Regions from separate parts of the Vibrio nigripulchritudo genome, predicted to be linked through region 3. Evidence: predicted binding sites of a transcription regulator. Region 3 holds the regulator's gene; each other region holds the start of a gene.
What was found. Region 3 encodes PurR, which represses purine synthesis genes. Its sites were predicted from a motif close to TNANGNAAACGTTTNCNTNA; they were not measured.

Region 1 (2,209 bases), on a different replicon from region 3:
CGGTTCAATGGCTTCTCTCATTGTCACTGTCATTGCGCCTGCAACTTGCAAGTCTTCTGTCGTTACTGGGTTGCCATCCAAATCATAAGCAACAACAATTTTTCCGATTCGCTTGCGAAGGTCTTTCAAATCTGAAGCAAGAGCCAGAATAGCCATCAGCTCTGATGCCGCTGAAATGTCAAAGCCATCCTGTCTTTCATACCCGTTCACGGTTTTTTCTGGCTGATTCTGACCCACAGTGACCATTCTGAGTGCCCGATCGTTATGGTCGATAACACGGCGCCAGACAACACGATTCGGATCAATACGAAGTGCCTTCATATCGTTTCGCTCGCTGAAAGTGTCGTAGCCCAGGCGCTGTTCATGATAGATACGTGCGTCGATAGCAGCAGAGGCTAAGTTATGAGCAGCGGTTACCGCGTGGATATCACCGGTTAAATGGAGGTTTAATTCTTCCATTGGACCGACCTGACTGTATCCTCCGCCTGCCGCTCCGCCTTTAACACCAAAGACAGGTCCCATAGAAGGCTGACGAATACAGGCCATGACCGATTCGCCAATTTTGGCTAGCCCCTGAGACAACCCAATAGTGGTGACTGTTTTACCTTCACCCAGCGGTGTAGGAGTGATGGCGGTAACGACGATCAGTTTCCCTTCGGGATTTTCTTTTAGCCTTTCTAATGTATTCAGGGAGACCTTTGCTTTATGGCGACCATGAGGCGTGTATTCGGTTTTCTCTAACCCAGCGTTGTAGGCTACGGTATCGATAGATGAGAGTGGAGTAGTTCGACAAATCTCAATGTCGCTTAGCATTTAAATCCCCTTTAAAGACAAAAAATAGGCACGTAAACGTTTGCGTGGGCAATATACCTTGCAAATTGTCTTTGTAAAGCCTTTTTACTAGTGAGGATTATATCGGGCTGGATTCATGTGGGCGAGAGAAACATGAACGTTAAAGTGACGGCGTCACTAAAAGTAACGCCGTACTACAATCAACTCTGTTGTGGAGGGGAAGATAAACCTGCTAAACCTTCGGGGTGGTCGAGCTTAAGTGTCTGAGTTGGGTACGCCACATCGGCTTCGTGGTCGTGGATGATGGCCATTATTTTAAGCAGGACATCCTGTTTAACTTCATGGAAACGAACCCAGTTTACGGTTTTGGTAAAGGTATAAACGAAGAAGTCCAGAGACGAAGCACCAAATGCATTAAAGTTGACGATCAACGTCTGATTTGTGTCTATGTCTGGGTGGTTCTGAAGCATGGTTTTTACATCGGCAATAATGGCATCCACTTTTTTGTTGTCGTCATACCTTAAACCGATAGTCTCGTAGATTCTTCGATTGAGCATTCGGCTCGGGTTCTCAACAACAATGTTACTGAATACCGAATTAGGCACGTAAAGCGGACGTTTGTCGAACGTGCGGATAATGGTCATTCTCCAGCCGATACGTTCAACCGTGCCTTCAATTTGTCGGTCAGGTGAGCGGACCCAGTCGCCGACTTTGAAAGGGCGGTCAAAGTAAATCATCATTCCGCCAAAGAAGTTTGATAGCAGATCTTTTGCTGCCAGACCGACAATCAAACCACCGACACCACCGAAGGTTAACAATCCAGAGAGGCTAAGCCCAAGGCTTTGCATCACCGACAGAACCCCCATGATGATGAACACAAGGCGAGCGACTTTTGCTATGGCCTGAACCGTGGTTTCGTCTCTTTTCTTCTGAGACAAAATTTCATCTTCAACATTGGTAATTAAGCGCAGCACTATCCAGACAGCGACAGCAATACCAAGAAGGAGCTTCAGGGTTTCGAGCCAGTTAAGAGAACTTTCCAGATAGGTTTGCAAAATCAAACCTATCGAAACCATGGCTGGCCAGCCCCAAATCAGAGCACTTATGGGTGTCTTAAGTGAATGAACAATCGCGTCGTCCCACCGGTTGGTTGTTTTTGACGCGAGCGTTTCAATTCGACCGTAAAGGATTCGCCAGGCGATCCAGGCGACGAAGCTGATGCTGGTCATGATGACGACATCACCGAACCAGGACTGTTCGAGTAAGTGGAACTGTTGGGTTATTGAGCTTGCAAGATTGTCCATCGACTTTCCCGTGTGTATCTGAGTCTGTTGACCGAATAAGTTGACGAGCGAAAGGTGAAACTGAAAAGTAAACCGCCCGAACTACAGGTGATTGATTGTATTTGTAATTTAAA
Region 2 (2,209 bases), 1.1 Mb from region 3:
GATGTGAGAATAAACTTTGACTGGGTTATCAGTATTGGCTTTACGTACCGGGCGGCTGAATTCGTAACGGTTAAACTCCGCAATTGCACCAGGAAGAAGTGGCAATGAGGTTTCACGCTTTGCAGTATCTTCAGCAAATCCTGCCATGTAAAGACCAACGGGACCTGCGGTACACAGAACCAAATCCACCCACTCCAGAGTCTTGTCCGAAGCCAAAAGCGGGTCACTTTCCCCCGTCAGTGCTTCAGCTTCATCTTCATTCATGGCAACAACGCTAACATGATCCGCCAAGAATTCCTGCCAGAAAGTAGGATCATCCTGAATCACATATTTAGTGCCCAGGGTCAGAACGACTGGCACATCGTATTTCTTCGCATACTGGATAGCCTGCATTGTCGCTTCCGGCATTGGATCACCCGGTTTACAACGAACCAGATAAGCGGTAAGAACTAGCGCAGAAGCTTTCTGGAAAATGTTCTCGGGTATGCTTTCCGGTTTCAGTTGGTTCATGTGACCTTCACTGATTGCGAAAGTACGTTCGCCATCTTCACTAATAAGTGCAAAACAGCGACCGATAGCGCCGTCTACACCCTGCAGGTAGTTTAGGTCCATTCGGCTAGAAGTATTGCAAAGATAGCGGTAGCCGTAGCTGCCAATTTTGATGTCCTGACTCATCACCCCAAGAAGGATCGATTTATCGTCAGCTAAAACAGAATAGTTGTGCAGAGTGTTACCGATAGTACCACCGGCAAATTCATTGGTGACCAGCCCCTGATCTTTCAGTTCGTTATAGAGGTTTTCAGCCGTTTCATCATCGATAACCAGAGAGTGTCCCTTACTCAGTGCAAATTTCTCAATGAATTCATCGCTCACTTTCGCTTCAATATCCACCAGAGTCTGGTCGATACCAACGATGTGAGTACGAGCCATTTTCTTGCTTTCCTGTGCTTGAGTAACGAGTGGATCACGCGCGTGCACAGGGAAATAATGTTTGGATTTTCTTTGACCGGGAAACTTCATAGTAAATAAAACTTTTTAAGGGACAAGTCGGGAGCGCGATTGTAGCTCGCCTGTATATACGCGGCAATAAGCCCCCAAAAGGCAAACGTTTGCTTGTAGATATATAGCATAAACCCCTGTTTGTACTTCGTTTACATCGTTTGATTTAGTGGCTTTGACGGTTACAGACGCACAATTTGCGCATCAGGATTTAAAGAATTGTAGTTCATGTTGAGCAAAATTTTTGAGATTGGGAAAGACATAATCCAGCCCAGTTCCAGTAACGCCCATCCACTTAGCCAGAGTTGCTCCTACCTGATCGTTCGATAAAGTTGGGATGATACGTCCAACCCCTAGATCATCTGCACCTTTTAGGGAGATGTCCGGATATACTCCAATAGCATTCTCTGTTTGTACACTGCCACCCACTATTAGCTGATGACTTCCCCACCCGTGATCAGAACCTTTTCCATTTGCCGCTATTCTTCGCCCGAAATCAGACATAGTAAATGTCGTCACCTTCGAATCGAGTCCCAGTTTTTCTAACTCAGCATAAAACTGCGCAATACCCTGACTCAGCTCTCTAAGCAGTGCTGGATGCCTTTCTAGCTGGTCATCATGAGTATCGAAACCGTTCAGACGAACAAATATCGTCTGCCTTGAGTGGCTAAAATTTGGTGCGAGCCTTATCAACTTCAGAGCTGAGTTAAGTTGGGGACCCAACGTTCCTATGCTGAGCAGTGATTCTGAATCAGCAATTGGGGCAAGTTGATCAGATAGATACTCGCTTTTTTCCAGAGCCTGTCCTTTTACATCTGAAAGGTACTGATGAAAGGGACTTTCTGGTGACTTGTCATTCATGGCAATGAAGCTTTGCCGAGTACGTCTGTTTTTATCCAGCATTCTCAGCTTGGTGATTTTGCCGATCTTGATGACGTTTTGCTGAACTTGCTGTGCCCGAAGCCAGTACGTTTCTCTGCCCAAGCTGAAAGAAGGTTCTATCTTCCCGCCCAATTCAAGAACATCCAGCATACGACCTGCCCAGCCATAGGCATTACTTAGCCCGACAGCACCTTTCATCCATTCCCCCGCCTGTGAATTATGAGAAAACAGCTGCGGGGGCAGTGACTGGCCATTGTTGATACTTTGCTTGCTCAGAGGCTCTCGTAGAATCCCGGAATTAAGCACAACGTTACCTTTGCCCTGCTGG
Region 3 (2,209 bases):
TGTTTCTCAGCTTTTAATAGACTTCATCCGATTGGACTGCGATTACATAGCTGGAGAATAGGTATACCAAAGCCACTGCGAGATATTTGGTGATAATACATGAGATATAAACCTAGTTGCTTAATTCGAATTCGTTATCTTCATAAATGTGACACTTGGTATAAATTTTTACGAATCCGTCCATTGTCTAATGCCGAATTAAAGACTAAGATCGTGATCGCAAACGATAAAATATGAAATCGCTGAAATGTTTAACCTAAGCCGCTGTTTTAATAGCGGTTTTTGTGTTTTTAGCCGAATTTAAATAATACAATTAAAATCCGCCCGCTGAATTTTGATTTTACCTCTCAGCCAGGCTCTACAGGATATTTGTTTTATGGCCACAATTAAAGATGTCGCACGACTAGCCGGAGTATCGACTACAACGGTATCCCACGTTATTAACAAAACTCGCTTTGTCGCTGAAGCCACACAAGAAAAAGTAAAAAAAGCAGTCGATGAACTGAACTACGCACCAAGTGCAGTAGCGCGAAGCCTAAAATGCAATACCACACGAACGATAGGAATGTTGGTTACACAATCAAGCAACCCGTTTTTTGCCGAGGTTGTTGATGGTGTAGAAAGCTACTGTTACCGACAAGGCTACACACTCATTTTATGTAACACTGGTGGTATCTACGAAAAGCAACGCGACTACATCCGTATGCTGGCAGAAAAACGCGTCGATGGCATCTTAGTCATGTGTTCTGATCTGACTGAAGATCTTCGCGAAATGCTGGATGCACATGCCTCTATTCCTAAGGTCATCATGGACTGGGGTCCTGAAAGTTCTCAGGCTGATAAGATTATTGATAACTCCGAAGAAGGGGGCTATCTGGCAACCAAGTATTTGCTCGAAAATGGTCACACTGACATTGCTTGTTTAACTGGTCACGAAGAAAAGGTGGCGTGTATCGAGCGTGTTGAAGGTTACAAACGCGCACTGAATGAATTTGGCGTGGAGTTCAACCAAGAACGAATTCTTGTGGGTAACTTTGAGTGTGACACAGCCGTTATCGCAGCAGACAAGATCCTAGCAATGGACAAACGCCCAACTGCTGTGTTCTGTTTTAACGACCTTATGGCACTAGGTGTGATTAGCCGTTTGCAGGAGAATGGTTTGCGTGTTCCTGATGACATATCAATCATCGGTTACGACAACATTGAACTGTCTGGGTATTTCTCCCCTCCCCTGACTACCGTTCACCAGCCAAAACGTCGTGTCGGGAAAACCGCATTTGAAATCTTACTTCAGCGAATCAAAGACAAAGAGCATGATAAGAGAATCTTCGAAATGCATCCGGAGATCATAGAGCGAAGTTCTGTTAAAAAGTTAAATTGATTTAGTTAATTCTAATAAAGCCTGGTTATAATCCAGGCTTTTTGCGTTTTTGGTCAAATAAGAAACAATATTTATATCTATGCATTTATTTTTTGGATTAAGATCACACTAGAGGCATCTCGATGTGATTCTTGTTCAATTTTTTCTCTATGATTTTACTGTCACGCACAGGGCAAACCATTTGAAAAAGTGGGACGCAAAGCTTCCGGCCTAAATGGATGTATAAAAAATCCAAATGGTAGCGGGGTTGCCGATGGCAAATATGCATACTTCTTTTCCAGAGTTAACCGAACTCTGACATCTGGCTGCATCACTTTGCTATTTTTTCTCGGACCTGAACTTAGTAGTGGCATAACTTCTTTAGCCGAGACAGTACAGCATGGATAAACCAATACTTAAAAACTCATTGAAGCTATTTGAACCATTAGGGACGATTAAATCACGTTCAATGTTTGGTGGTTTTGGCATTTTTGCCGACGACACTATGTTCGCCTTAGTAGTTCAAAACACGTTACATATCAGAGCTGACTCAAAAAGTGCTCAAAAGTTCGAGCAACAAGGTCTAAAGCCTTACGTTTACAAAAAGCGTGGATTCCCGGTCGTCACCAAGTATTTTGCCCTCCCAGAAATCAGCTGGGAAAATACTGACGACATCATCGAAAAAGCATCGCAAGCACTCAAAGTTGCGAGAACTGAAAAGCAGAAGCAAGCCGAGACTAAACCCACTCGCCTTAAAGATCTGCCAAACCTGCGTTTGGGCACTGAACGAATGCTTAAAAAAGCAGGTATATCCTCTGTTCAAGAATTGCAGGATTATGGTTCAGTAGA
Region 4 (2,209 bases), 1.7 Mb from region 3:
TACGGTGGCTCTGCGAGAAGCGATGTCTGGAACCAGATTTTTGCCGATGTATTTAACAAAACCCTGTTGATCCCGGAAACGTCAGAAACCACCGCGCTGGGGGCTGCCATTAGTGCAGCGGTTGGATGCGGTGAATATTCTAATTGCAAAGCTGCAGCGCGACGCATGGTTTCCATCAAACACGGCTTTAAGCCCAACGCCAAGAATGTGGATGTTTACAACGATTACTATCAAAACGTCTACCTGCATCTACACGACTCAGTGAAAGCACTTTCTAAGGTCAATGCCAAAATCACATCCAGCCTTGTTAATCGGACCTAACACTTCGTGACTACACGGGTATAAACTAAGCTCTGAACTCCTTATTGGTGCAGCCAGCTTATGTCCCGACTTTTTGATACTCACTGTCATTTTGATTTTGATGCCTTTTCCAATACCGATGAAGCGTTAGCAACCGCTAAGCAATCGGGTGTGGGGCGCATCCTGATCCCGTCAGTCGGATTATCGAACTGGGATAAAGTCAGCGAACTTGCCTCAAGCCATGATGAAATCTATTTCTCACTCGGACTTCACCCTTATTTTATTGACCAGCATCTTGATACGCATCTCGATTTACTCGATGACAGGCTCAGTCGTCGTGGAGGCAAATGCGTTGCCGTTGGAGAGTGTGGGCTGGATTTCTACTCAGGAAATGACACTCAGTCAAAACAGGAAGCATTGTTCAGAGGGCAGATAGAATTGGCGAATAAGCACAAGTTGCCTTTGGTGCTTCATCAGCGAAAATCTCATCAGCTGATGACCTCTACACTAAAGAAAATGCGTTTCGATCAAGGGGGCGTGATTCATGGATTCAGTGGAAGTTATCAGCAAGCCAAAGACTGGCTCAATTTAGGCTTTGCGATTGGAGTAGGCGGGACGATTACTTACCCAAGAGCTCAAAAAACGCGCAATACCATCGCCCAAATACCGATAGATGCCATGGTGCTCGAAACCGATGCACCAGATATGCCATTGAATGGATATCAAGGTTTACCCAATCACCCCAAATTTCTGCCTGAGATACTGGAATGTCTTTCTGAGCTCAAAAAAAGACCAAAGCAAACGATTGCGCCACAGCTATGGTCTAAAAGCAATTTAGTGTTCGGAATTTGTGATTAATCGCTATCTTCTGTGAAAGTTCCGCAAGTATACGTTTGCGTAACGTGACTATCATCACATAATTTAATGATACAAGAGTGAATAAGACTACAAATTGTGACCATGCCATTACTTTATTGATTGAGGGATGATTATAATGCCCACGCTTCAAATACGAGCCAATTTGTAACACGCCAATAAATAACTAATAAGGAAGTCATAAACTATGAGCCTGTTTATGAGCCTCGTCGGTATCGTAGTACTACTAGGAATTGCAGTACTATTATCCGGCAACCGCAAAGCAATTAATTTTAGAACTGTAGGTGGCGCTTTTGCTATCCAATTTGCACTTGGTGCTTTTGTTCTATACATCCCTTGGGGTCGTGACCTTCTGGCTGCATTCTCTGCAGGTGTTCAGAACGTTATCGACTACGGTAAAGACGGAACAGGTTTCCTGTTCGGTAGCCTGGTTAACTTCTCTGTTGACGGCATCGGATTCATCTTCGCATTCCAAGTACTGCCAACACTGATCTTCTTCTCTGCGTTGATCTCTGTTCTTTACTACATCGGTGTTATGCAGTGGGTTATCAAGATTCTTGGTGGTGCACTTCAGAAGGCACTGGGTACTTCTCGTGCGGAGTCCATGTCAGCAGCAGCTAACATTTTCGTAGGTCAGACGGAAGCGCCTCTAGTTGTTCGTCCGTTCGTGCCTAAGATGACTCAATCTGAACTATTCGCAGTAATGTGTGGTGGTCTGGCATCGGTTGCAGGTGGTGTACTAGCTGGTTACGCATCTATGGGTGTACCTCTAGAATACCTAGTTGCAGCATCATTCATGGCAGCACCAGGTGGTCTACTATTCGCTAAGATCATCATGCCTGAAACTGAAGCGCCTAAAGACGACATCGACGCAGACATCGACGGTGGCGACAATAAGCCAGCGAACGTTATCGATGCAGCGGCAGGCGGTGCATCTGTAGGTCTTCAGCTAGCACTTAACGTAGGTGCAATGCTATTGGCATTCATCGGTCTTATTGCTCTAGTCAACGGCGTTCTTGGGGGCGTTGGTGGT

Region 1: the regulator PurR is predicted to act here: its motif matches at 842-861, upstream of QMG91_RS23135 (formate--tetrahydrofolate ligase).
Region 2: the regulator PurR is predicted to act here: its motif matches at 1,098-1,117, upstream of QMG91_RS11580 (inosine/guanosine kinase).
Region 4: the regulator PurR is predicted to act here: its motif matches at 1,182-1,201, upstream of QMG91_RS14170 (NupC/NupG family nucleoside CNT transporter).

What each region holds. Positions count from the first base shown of each region.
Region 1 covers NZ_AP027050.1:1,054,973-1,057,181, forward strand. Annotated here, with positions in the region: gene QMG91_RS23135 (formate--tetrahydrofolate ligase) at 1-813, opposite strand, end outside; gene QMG91_RS23140 (mechanosensitive ion channel family protein) at 993-2,096, opposite strand.
Region 2 covers NZ_AP027049.1:2,539,885-2,542,093, forward strand. Annotated here, with positions in the region: gene QMG91_RS11580 (inosine/guanosine kinase) at 1-1,020, opposite strand, end outside; gene QMG91_RS11585 (DUF1501 domain-containing protein) at 1,204-2,209, opposite strand, start outside.
Region 3 covers NZ_AP027049.1:1,425,712-1,427,920, reverse strand. Annotated here, with positions in the region: gene torD (molecular chaperone TorD) at 1-61, shown strand, start outside; gene purR (HTH-type transcriptional repressor PurR) at 377-1,381, shown strand; cyclic di-GMP riboswitch class I at 1,543-1,636, shown strand; gene QMG91_RS06750 (TfoX/Sxy family DNA transformation protein) at 1,761-2,209, shown strand, end outside.
Region 4 covers NZ_AP027049.1:3,098,183-3,100,391, reverse strand. Annotated here, with positions in the region: gene QMG91_RS14180 (FGGY-family carbohydrate kinase) at 1-321, shown strand, start outside; gene QMG91_RS14175 (TatD family hydrolase) at 382-1,158, shown strand; gene QMG91_RS14170 (NupC/NupG family nucleoside CNT transporter) at 1,364-2,209, shown strand, end outside.